DNA from 2 places in the Priestia sp. FSL W8-0001 genome. Region 1 is predicted to be linked to the other one. Evidence: predicted binding sites of a transcription regulator. Region 1 holds the regulator's gene; the other holds the start of a gene.
The links. Region 1 encodes Rex, which represses fermentation and respiration genes when NADH is low (regulators of the CRP and FNR family bind a similar motif). Its sites were predicted from a motif close to TTGTGAAATATTTCACAA; they were not measured.

Region 1 (5,513 bases):
TTTTTCACCATCGTTTGGCCGATCCATTAGCTCCATGCGTTCTAACTGTTTACGTCTGCTTTGAGCTCGCTTTGTTGTTGAAGCCCTAGCAATATTTTTTTGAATGAAATCATTAAGCTTTGCTACTTCATCCTGCTGTTTTTCAAATTGCTTCATCTCACGCTCATAGCGTTCGGCTTTTTGTGTTAAATAATTTGAGTAGTTACCAGGATATTTATAGGTGGTTTTTTGACTTACTTCATAGACTTGTGTAACCACTTTATCAAGGAAGTAGCGATCATGGGAGACAATTAGGATAGCGCCATCGTAATTTTGTAAAAATTGCTCTAACCAAGCCAATGTTTCAATGTCAAGATGGTTGGTAGGCTCATCTAAAATTAGCAAATCAGGTTTAGTTAATAACAGCTTAGCTAGAGCCAGTCGTGTTTTTTGCCCACCGCTTAGTGTAGAAATAGGGGTGGAGTAATCAAAGTTTGAAAAGCGAAACCCGTGCAGGATTGAACGAATGTCAGCTTCGTATTGGTATCCGCCTAGATCTTTAAAGGAAATTTGAAGCTGATCGTATTCCTTTAAAAGCTTTTCATAGTTGTTGGAATCCTGCTGATAAGAAGGGTCTCCCATTTTTTCTTCAAGCTTTCTTAGTTCTTTCTCCATTTTTTGCAATGGCTTGAAGACGGTTAACATTTCGTCCCAAATAGATAAAGTGGATTCTAACACTGTATCCTGTCCCATGTAGTCAATCGTTGTTTCTTTTGGCTTCATAATCTCTCCACTGTCGTAGGAAAGTTCACCAGAAATAATTTTTAGAAGCGTTGATTTTCCCGCTCCGTTTCGACCAACTAGTGCAATGCGGTCTTTAGATTGAACTTCAAGTTTTATATTTGATAAAATCGGGTCTGCCCCGTAATATTTCGTAATTCCGTTTAACTGTAGAATAATCATCGTTTCACCTCTACTCATTTCGACATAGTGTATTTTAACATATTTTTAAGACAGAAGTATGAATAGGTGCATGTCATAAGCATTTCCACAAAATTATGTGTAGAATTCATTATTACCACATAGACTGTGTTAAAATAAACTATAGACTACTGTTCATGAGTGAATAGAAGGTTCACTTAATGGAAGCGCTATCTAATTTAAAAAGAGAATCTTGCTAAGTTAAGCGGAGATCTGAACGATAGCCATTATATCTATCGTAATTAAGGGGGCACAAGATGAATACAGAAAACTTAAAAATACCACAAGCTACAGCAAAGCGGTTGCCGCTATACTATCGTTTTATTAAAAATCTACATGCTTCTGGTAAGCAACGTGTATCGTCAGCAGAATTAAGCGAAGCGGTGAAAGTAGACTCCGCTACAATTCGTCGCGATTTTTCCTATTTTGGAGCCTTGGGTAAAAAGGGATATGGCTATAACGTCAATTATTTACTAAGTTTTTTTCGCAAAACATTAGATCAAGATGAAGTAACCAGAGTTGCTCTGATTGGTGTTGGTAATCTTGGAACAGCTTTTTTAAACTACAATTTCATTAAGAATAACAATACAAAAATTGAATTTGCTTTTGATGTTATTGAAGAAAAGGTGGGCACTCACGTTGGAGACGTACCCGTTTATCATTTAGATAAGCTTGAAGAACATATGACAGAAGATATTTCTGTTGCGATCCTAACGGTTCCAGCTACAGTGGCACAGCAAATTACGGACCGCTTAGTCAAATGCGGAATCAAAGGTATTTTAAATTTCACCCCTGCCCGTTTAAATGTGCCAAGCTCTATTCGTCTGCATCACATTGATTTAGCCGTAGAGCTTCAGTCGCTGGTTTACTTTTTGAAAAATTACCCTGAAAATAATATATAATAGAATATATATGTAATAAAGGAGGGGAAACCATGGGATTAGGTGCAGGTAGTGTGATTTTAATTGTAATTTTTGCACTTTTAGTTTTTGGACCAAAGAAGCTTCCCGAGCTTGGTCGAGCTGTAGGCCACACGTTAAGGGAGTTTAAAAGTGCCACTAAAGGAATAATGGAAGATAACGAAGACGAGGGCAAGAAGAAAGAACGAAATCAATAGAGGAATGATTGACATATGAACGAACAAGAAATGTCTGTATATGATCACATTGGTGAACTGCGAAAAAGGATTTTAATCGTCGTCTTTTTCTTTTTTATTGCTACAATTGGCGGTTTTTTCTTAGCGGATCGCGTTATTATTTATCTACAATCAGCAGACGAGGCAAGCTCGCTAACAATGAACGCATTTAAATTGACCGATCCGGTTAAGATTTATATGCAGTTTGCGTTTGTAATTGGATGTGTTGTTTCTGCTCCTATTGCTCTCTATCAATTATGGGCATTTATAAGTCCAGGCTTGTATGATAAAGAGCGAAAAGTAACTCTTGGATACATTCCAATTTCAATTATCCTATTTCTTACTGGTATTTCGTTTGCTTACTTTGTTCTCTTTCCTTTTGTAGTAGAGTTTATGATTCGAATAGCGGATAAGCTAGATGTTAACCAAGTTATTGGTATCAATGAATATTTTTCATTTTTATTTCAGCTTACGCTACCATTTGGTCTATTGTTTCAATTACCCGTTGTCATTATGTTTTTAACAAGACTAGGTATTGTGACGCCACAGTTCTTAAGCAGTATCCGGAAGTACGCTTATTTTGTGTTATTAGTCATAGCGGCTTTTATTACACCTCCAGAATTGTTATCACACCTAATGGTTACAATTCCTTTATTCATCCTTTATGAAATTAGCATTATTATTTCTCGCATTTCCTATCGTAAAATGCTGAAACATAGACAACAATATGAAGAAGCCGTTGGAATTTCTTCTGAATAACAAAAAAAAGCCCCTGTAAGGGGCCTTTTTATTTCTGAGAATCGTTGCTATTTGACTTTTTATATTGCTCCTGAAGCTTTTTAATCTTGCGGTGCAATGAAAAGGTTCGAATCGCAAAGCGAAAATCAAAAGCAGCGACTAAGGTAAACAAGATAGTTGGTAAGGTCCATACGGTCGTATCGACGCTTAAAATAGCTAAATACGTAAAGAGGATTCCCATAATTAAGTAGATAAATCCTCTGGTTAGAGGGATATTATTCATAAACCAAGTCCTTTAATAATAAATTGTAGCTGTTCAGCCTGTTTTTGAATTTCAATAATTTCATCCGCAAAAATCGTTTGAACTAACACAACAATCGTGTTCATCAAGACATGAGCTATAATTGGAACAATAATCAGCTTCGTTCTTGCATATAAAAACGCGAATACAAATCCCATAGCCGTGTAAACTAATAAATGTTCGAAATCCCAGTGGACTGCTGCAAATATAAGTGAACTAATAAAGGCTGAAATAAAGAAATTATATTTACGATATAGAGAACCAAAGATGATTTTTCGGAAGATAATTTCTTCTAAAATTGGTCCAATAACGGATGTGACAACAATTAATAAAGGCGTAACTTTCACTAAATTCAAGATCATTTCCGTATTTTCAGAACCAGGTTCAATACCCAATAAGTTCATTTCAATCATGGCAGCCACAGATTGAGAAGCCATTGCTAAAAAGATGCCAAAGATTGACCAGAATATAGCTGTTGGTAAGCCAGCATGTTCATGTCTCATTGACATTTCACGCTTTAACAACAAAAGTACAATTACTAAAGCCAAGCTAAAGCTGATAATTGTCCAATAAGTCATCGCAAGCTGTTTAGCTACTCCAACGGGTTCGTCATTAAACAGTCCGAGGGATAATAATAACGGAATGCCTAAAATGCTAGAAAACTGCATGATGATATAAGTCAGTACGATATAACCATAGCGCTTTTCCAATCTTCCATACTCCTTTAAAAGGTTTTTTATGTATCATTGTCGAAGAACATGTAGGGAAGCTTTTTGATATGTTTCTTCTTGTTCGTATTGTAACATACATATTATATGAGAGATAAAAGAATGCCTTCTTTTTATGTAGGTATGAGTAGTATGAGTTGAAAAAGGATTTTTTAAATTTTTTTGTGTTTAATACTTGCAAAAAAAAGCTACTTTGTTTTAATATAATAAATGTGTTAGCACTCGGTGAGGTTGAGTGCTAATAAAATGTAAAAACATATTATTTGAGGAGGTTGTTTCACTTGTTAAAGCCATTAGGTGATCGCGTAGTGATTGAACTTGTAAAATCTGAGGAAAAAACAGCAAGCGGTATCGTATTACCAGACAGCGCTAAAGAGAAACCACAAGAGGGTAAAGTTGTTGCTGTTGGTACAGGTCGAGTATTAGAAAGCGGTGAGCGTGTAGCATTAGAGGTAGCTGCAGGCGATCGTATTATCTTCTCAAAATATGCTGGTACTGAAGTGAAATACGAAGGTACTGAATACTTACTTTTACGCGAAAGCGACATTTTAGCTGTAATCGGCTAATTATTCATAACGACTTTTAACAATGTAGAATAGATTATTTTTAAACAATTAGGAGGATGAGTCAAATGGCAAAAGACATTAAGTTTAGCGAAGAAGCACGCCGCTCAATGCTACGTGGTGTGGATACATTAGCGAATGCTGTAAAAGTAACGCTTGGACCAAAAGGGCGTAACGTAGTACTAGAGAAAAAATTCGGTTCTCCATTAATTACAAATGACGGTGTAACAATTGCGAAAGAAATCGAATTAGAAGATGCATTCGAAAACATGGGTGCAAAATTAGTAGCAGAAGTTGCTAGCAAAACAAACGACGTTGCTGGTGACGGTACGACAACTGCAACAGTTTTAGCACAAGCAATGATTCGTGAAGGTCTTAAGAACGTAACGGCTGGTGCGAACCCAATGGGTATCCGTAAAGGGATGGAAAAAGCAGTAGCAGTAGCGATTGAAGAGTTAAAAGCAATTTCTAAACCAATCCAAGGTAAAGATTCAATTGCGCAAGTAGCGGCTATCTCAGCGGCTGACGAAGAAGTAGGTCAATTAATCGCTGAAGCAATGGAGCGCGTTGGTAACGACGGCGTTATCACGCTTGAAGAATCTAAAGGCTTCACAACTGAATTAGAAGTTGTAGAAGGTATGCAGTTTGACCGTGGATATGCATCTCCATACATGGTAACTGATTCAGATAAAATGGAAGCTGTATTAGAAGATCCGTATATCTTAATCACAGATAAGAAAATTGGTAACATTCAAGAAATCTTACCGGTGTTAGAGCAAGTTGTTCAACAAGGTAAGCCACTATTAATCATTGCTGAAGATGTAGAAGGTGAAGCACTAGCAACATTAGTTGTGAACAAACTTCGCGGTACATTCACAGCGGTAGCAGTTAAAGCTCCTGGCTTTGGTGACCGTCGTAAAGCAATGCTTCAAGACGTTGCGATTTTAACTGGTGGTGAAGTAATCACTGAAGAGCTTGGTCTTGACTTGAAATCTGCAAGCATTGAGCAATTAGGTCGCGCTTCTAAAGTTGTGGTAACAAAAGAAAACACAACAGTTGTAAACGGCGCAGGTAACGCAGAAGAAATT
Region 2 (5,513 bases), 2.9 Mb from region 1:
ATAGGTGTTCCAGGAGCATTAAAAGTGAAAACAAAAGGTGATAACAGGTTTCCTGGTTGGAAAAGAGATTTGAAAACAGGAAGGCTCCAGATTAGTACAAATCCTGTTAACAAATAAAAAGGTGACCAAGAAAGAATAACTTCTTTTACTGGATATTTTCTCACAGTAGGGGCTTGTCCATTTAGCAAGAAAATACGCTTTGGCTGCCATTTACGTAAGAAAAGAGCAAGTGCTCCCATTGCTAAAAGCGCAGGAATAATATCAGCAAGCTCTGGCCCAATTAGGATGGTCATAGTGGCTTGTGCACTAGTATAAACAAAAGATGTGACCAAAATAGCAGGGAGCGTTTCTTTAACTCCTCGCCATCCATCAATTAAAAAGATAAGTAAAAAAGGAATCGTAAAGTTAATGAAAGGGAGAGTTAAAGCTGTTTGCACCGATACATCCATGGCGCTTACGTTCTCTAACTGAAAAGTATCAACAATCGCTACTGGAATCCCAATGGCGCCAAATGCACCAGATGCTCCGTTCGCGATTAGGCAAAGCATAGCTGCTTGAAGTGGCTTAAAACCGAGTGAAACAAGTAGTACGGCGCAAATTGCAATTGGCACACCAAAGCCTGCAGCTCCTTCTAAAAAGGCATTAAAGCAAAAGCCGATGAGCAATAGCTGAAGTCGCTGATCACTGGAAATGTTAATAATACTACCTCTTAAAACATCAAATTTTCCGGTTTCAACGGCAATTTTATAAAGCCACACAGCCATAATAATAATATAGCCAATAGGCCAGATACCTTGAACGAACCCTTGAATAACGCTGCCGAATGCATGCGTAGGTGAAAGGTCAAAAAAGTAAATAACAAGAAAGAGCGTAATACCCAAATTTAACAGTGCTGCATAAATTCCTTTCATTTTAAAAAGGGTCAAACATATTAAAAATGAGATAATGGGAATAGCTGCAATAAGTGCTGAAAGCGTAAGGTTTTGAAATGGATTATACGTATCAACAAGCATATGAATGGCTCCTTTAGAAAGCGAGAAAGCGAACTTTCTCGCTTCCTGCTTAGTTTGGTAAAGAGAAAAATGGCTGCTGAATTTCTTTTAACGTTTGAATAGATTTTGAGAATTTTTCATGTTCGGACTTATCTAACGGAAGTTCTAAGACTTTCTTTACACCTCCACGGTGAATGATACTTGGAACACCTACATAAATATCATGTTCACCATATTCTCCGTCTAGATAGGCTCCTACTGGAAGGACAACCTGCTCATTTCTCAAGATGACTCTCGTAATTCTAGCTAATCCCATTGCGATACCATAATAAGTAGCACCTTTTGATTTGATAATTTCATAAGCCGCATTTCGTACTTGAACAGCAATTTCTTCTTTTCGTTCTGATGATAGCTGATCTGCGATTGGTGTTCCAGAAATGTTAGCGCCACTCCAAACGGCAAGCTGAGAATCTCCGTGTTCTCCAATGATATAACCGTGGACGCTCGTTGGAGCTGCGCCAAGCTCTTCACTGAGGAGATGACGGAAACGAGCTGAGTCAAGGATGGTGCCTGAACCAATCACGCGTTCCTTTGGAAGTCCTGAAAATTTCCATGTGGCATAAGTAAGGATATCAACTGGGTTTGTCGCTACTAAAAAAATACCATTAAATCCAGAGGACATGACTCCATTCACGATGTGTTCAAAGATTTTGACATTTTTATGAACAAGGTCAAGTCTTGTTTCTCCTGGCTTTTGAGCTGCTCCTGCACAAATTACGACAATAGCAGCATCTTTGCAATCATCGTACGTTCCAAAAGAAATGCGCATAGAGCTTGGAGCATATACGATACCGTGAGCTAAATCCATTACATCACCGCGTGCTTTTTCTTCGTTTAAGTCAACTAACACTAACTCATCGCAAATACCTTGGTTCATTAATGAATAGGCATAGCTTGCTCCAACTGCACCTGTACCTACTAACACAACTTTGTTTCCTAATGTCATTTCCATAAGAATGCCTCCTCAAGCAAATAGTATGTGAAATATTTCACATAGTTAGATAAATAAAAAACAAATCATCTTTAATTTTTTGTAATCATTTCGGCGAATTAGATATTGTGAAGTATTTCACAATTAGATAATAACACTTACTTTTTCATTTTGCAATAATAAAATATCATTTTTGTTAAAAGTTAATTAAATAAAAAAAAGACCTTCTTAAAAGGCCTTTCTTATCTTGGATCGCTCCATAATACCAGTGATCTATCATTAGCTCTTGTCGTCTTCTTTATCCAGCTGAGCAAGCTTTTGCAATAGGATATGCTGGGGCATGTGCATAAGTTGTTCTAAAGGAACGTTTAGTTTTTCAGCTAGTTTGACAGCCGTATCAGGTGAGATTTGTAATGGTCTCATACATATCAACTCCTATTCTCTTGTAAAATATATGTGTAAGCATTATGATAAATTGCAACTACCTTGTTAATCATAAGTCATAATGAAGGGATTGAGCAAGTATGCGTATTATGGGTCACAGAGGAGCAGCAGGGACGTTTCCTGAAAATACAATGATTTCGTTTGAAGAAGCAATCAGAGTAGGAGCAGATGGAATTGAGCTTGATGTTCATATGTCCAAAGACGATGAGCTCATGGTTATTCATGATGAAAAAGTTGATCGTACAACAAATGGTAAAGGGTATATAAGGGACTTTAATTATAAAGAATTAAGAAGCCTTGATGCGAGCTATAAATTTAAAAAGAAATACGGCGCGTGTCAAATACCTACGTTAAAAGAAGTACTAGCTTGGGCTTCTAATCAACAGTTTTCTGTTAATATTGAATTGAAAAACAACTTGTTTGACTATCCTTATTTAGAAATGAAAGTACTGGACCTTATTTACTATTATAAAATGAAAGACCGTATCATTATATCTTCATTCAATCATAATAGCTTAGCGAGAGTAACATCTTTTGATTCAACCATTGAAACCGCTATTTTATACTCATACCCAATGTTTGAGCCTTGGATTTATGCTCAACACCTTGGTGCTAGAGCACTTCATCCAAATTATCGTACGGTTAATCAAGTAAACGTAGCTGCTTCCAAAGACTATCGTATCCCTGTGCGTCCATATACGGTGAATGATGTGAAGCTAGCGAAACAGCTATACGGATATGGCTGTGAATCCATCATCACTGATTATCCTGAGAAGATGGTTAACGAATTTGCTAATAAACGTATGTAAAAAAAGAAGCATCTCTATTTTTTTGATAGAGATGCTTCTTTTTTTTGCTGAAAGCGAGGTTGAACCTTTTGACGCTTTCGATCTCGATGAAGAATAAAACCTGCTACAAATCCTAAACCAATTACAAAAAATAGCAACCCTACAGTGAACTGAAGCATTAAGGATGAAAAAGGCGGCTGTAAAATGCCAAACACCATATCTCTCATTAATTTAATGCCATAACCTGCTAAAACTCCGGGAATTAATAAAATGAGCAATGCAATAATCCTCATCATAGTTAGGAAATCCTTTCCTGGTTTGTCTTACTTAAATGATAAAACAGCAAAAAAAATTGTCAAGACTGTTTAAAGTTTTATATGATAAAGTGGTGCAAGAAGTTGCAGAGTATTTTTCCATTTTAAATGAAAAAGGTGAAAAAATATGCAAACTGTGTTGATTATTGGTGCTAACACGGGTGGGTTGGCCGTATTAAAGATGATTGAAGAAGCGGAAGGCGTAAAGGTAGCTGGAGTAGTAGATGTTAACTCTGAGGCGCCAGCGATGAAGTATGCAGAGCAATTAGGGATAAAAGTGTCCACAAGCTGGTCATCTTTTCTTCACCAAGGTGTGGATGTGATTGTAGATGCGACTGGAAGTGAACGTGTCTTTCAGGAATTACATAAGCAAAAACAAAGTAATACGCTGTTGATTCCAGGATCAGTTGCTAAAATGATGGCTAGCTTAATGGAGCAAAAAGAAGAATTAATTGAGCGGTTAACGCATGAATCAGATAAATATAACCTGATCTTTAACTCTACGCATGATGCAATGATTGTTGTAGATAAAGAGGCAAAAATAACCCTCTTTAATAAAAGTGCTGAACGAATTACAAACTTAAAAAGTGAAAACGTCATTGGAAAGCATATTCATGAATCCATTCCAGCGAGTGAGTTACCAACGACTTTACTGACAAAACGGACGGATTATAATCAAGAGTTTACCATTACGAACAGTCATAAAGTAATTACGTCACGCATTCCTATGATTAATGAAAAAGGAGAATTATTTGGAGCGTTTTCTGTTTTTAAAGATATTACAGAAGTGGTGAATTTAGCTGAGGAAGTAACTAATTTAAAGGATATTCAAACAATGCTTGAAGCAATCATTCAGTCATCAGAAGAAGCCATTTCAGTTGTGGATGAAGAAGGTGTTGGGTTATTAATAAACCCTGCTTATACAAAAATCACGGGACTTCAGCGCTCAGATATTATTGGGAAGCCGGCAACCACAGATATTTCTGAAGGAGAAAGCATGCACATGCAGGTGTTAAAAACAAGAAGAGCTGTGCGCGGTGTCAGCATGAAAGTGGGACCGAACAAAAAAGATGTTGTTGTAAACGTTGCTCCGGTTATCGTGGATGGTAAGTTAAAAGGGAGCGTAGGCGTTATTCACGATATCTCAGAGATACAGCAGCTTACGACGGAATTAAACAGAGCGCGCCAAATTATTCGTACGCTAGAAGCGAAGTATTCATTTGCTGACATTATTGGTGAATCTGAAGAATTTTTGTTAGCCATTGAACAAGCAAAACTAGCAGCTAAAACGCCTGCAACAGTTTTACTGCGCGGAGAGTCTGGAACTGGAAAAGAGCTGTTTGCCCATGCTATTCATAATGCAAGTGAACGAAAGTATAACAAATTTGTACGCGTAAACTGCGCTGCGTTATCGGAATCTCTTTTAGAAAGCGAGCTCTTTGGTTATGAAGAAGGAGCGTTTTCAGGTGCTAAGCGGGGTGGCAAGCGCGGGTTGTTTGAAGAAGCGAATAACGGAAGTATTTTCTTAGATGAAATCGGTGAATTATCAGCACATATGCAAGCAAAACTATTACGAGTGCTACAAGAAAAGGAGCTAGTACGAGTGGGGGGGACCAGCTCTATTCCTGTAAACGTGCGAGTGATTGCGGCAACGAATGTGAATTTGGAACAAGGGATTGCCGACGGAACAATTAGACAAGATCTCTACTATCGATTGAATAAAATTCCAATTCAAATTCCACCTCTTCGACAGCGAAAAGAAGACATCGAGGCCTTGGCGCTACACTTAATTACGAAAATTAACCAAGACTATGGCAGAAGTGTAGAAGGTCTATCAGAGGATGCATTAAAATTGCTTGTCCACTATGACTGGCCAGGAAACGTCAGAGAGCTTGAGAACATTTTAGGAAGAGCTGTTATTTATATGCATTATAGTGAGGTAATCATTACTGCAAAACATCTTCCAACTCTAAATGATGTAAGT

Region 2: the regulator Rex is predicted to act here: its motif matches at 2,110-2,127, upstream of MKZ18_RS16595 (L-lactate dehydrogenase).

What each region holds. Positions count from the first base shown of each region.
Region 1 covers NZ_JBBPAL010000001.1:222,942-228,454, forward strand. Annotated here, with positions in the region: gene MKZ18_RS01295 (ABC-F family ATP-binding cassette domain-containing protein) at 1-942, opposite strand, end outside; gene MKZ18_RS01300 (redox-sensing transcriptional repressor Rex) at 1,218-1,862, shown strand; gene MKZ18_RS01305 (twin-arginine translocase TatA/TatE family subunit) at 1,895-2,077, shown strand; gene tatC (twin-arginine translocase subunit TatC) at 2,093-2,854, shown strand; gene MKZ18_RS01315 (YdiK family protein) at 2,883-3,116, opposite strand; gene MKZ18_RS01320 (CPBP family intramembrane glutamic endopeptidase) at 3,113-3,844, opposite strand; gene groES (co-chaperone GroES) at 4,144-4,428, shown strand; gene groL (chaperonin GroEL) at 4,494-5,513, shown strand, end outside.
Region 2 covers NZ_JBBPAL010000001.1:3,134,068-3,139,580, reverse strand. Annotated here, with positions in the region: gene MKZ18_RS16600 (L-lactate permease) at 1-1,013, opposite strand, end outside; gene MKZ18_RS16595 (L-lactate dehydrogenase) at 1,063-2,004, opposite strand; gene MKZ18_RS16590 (YycC family protein) at 2,263-2,406, opposite strand; gene MKZ18_RS16585 (glycerophosphodiester phosphodiesterase) at 2,508-3,236, shown strand; gene MKZ18_RS16580 (DUF2627 domain-containing protein) at 3,251-3,511, opposite strand; gene MKZ18_RS16575 (sigma 54-interacting transcriptional regulator) at 3,657-5,513, shown strand, end outside.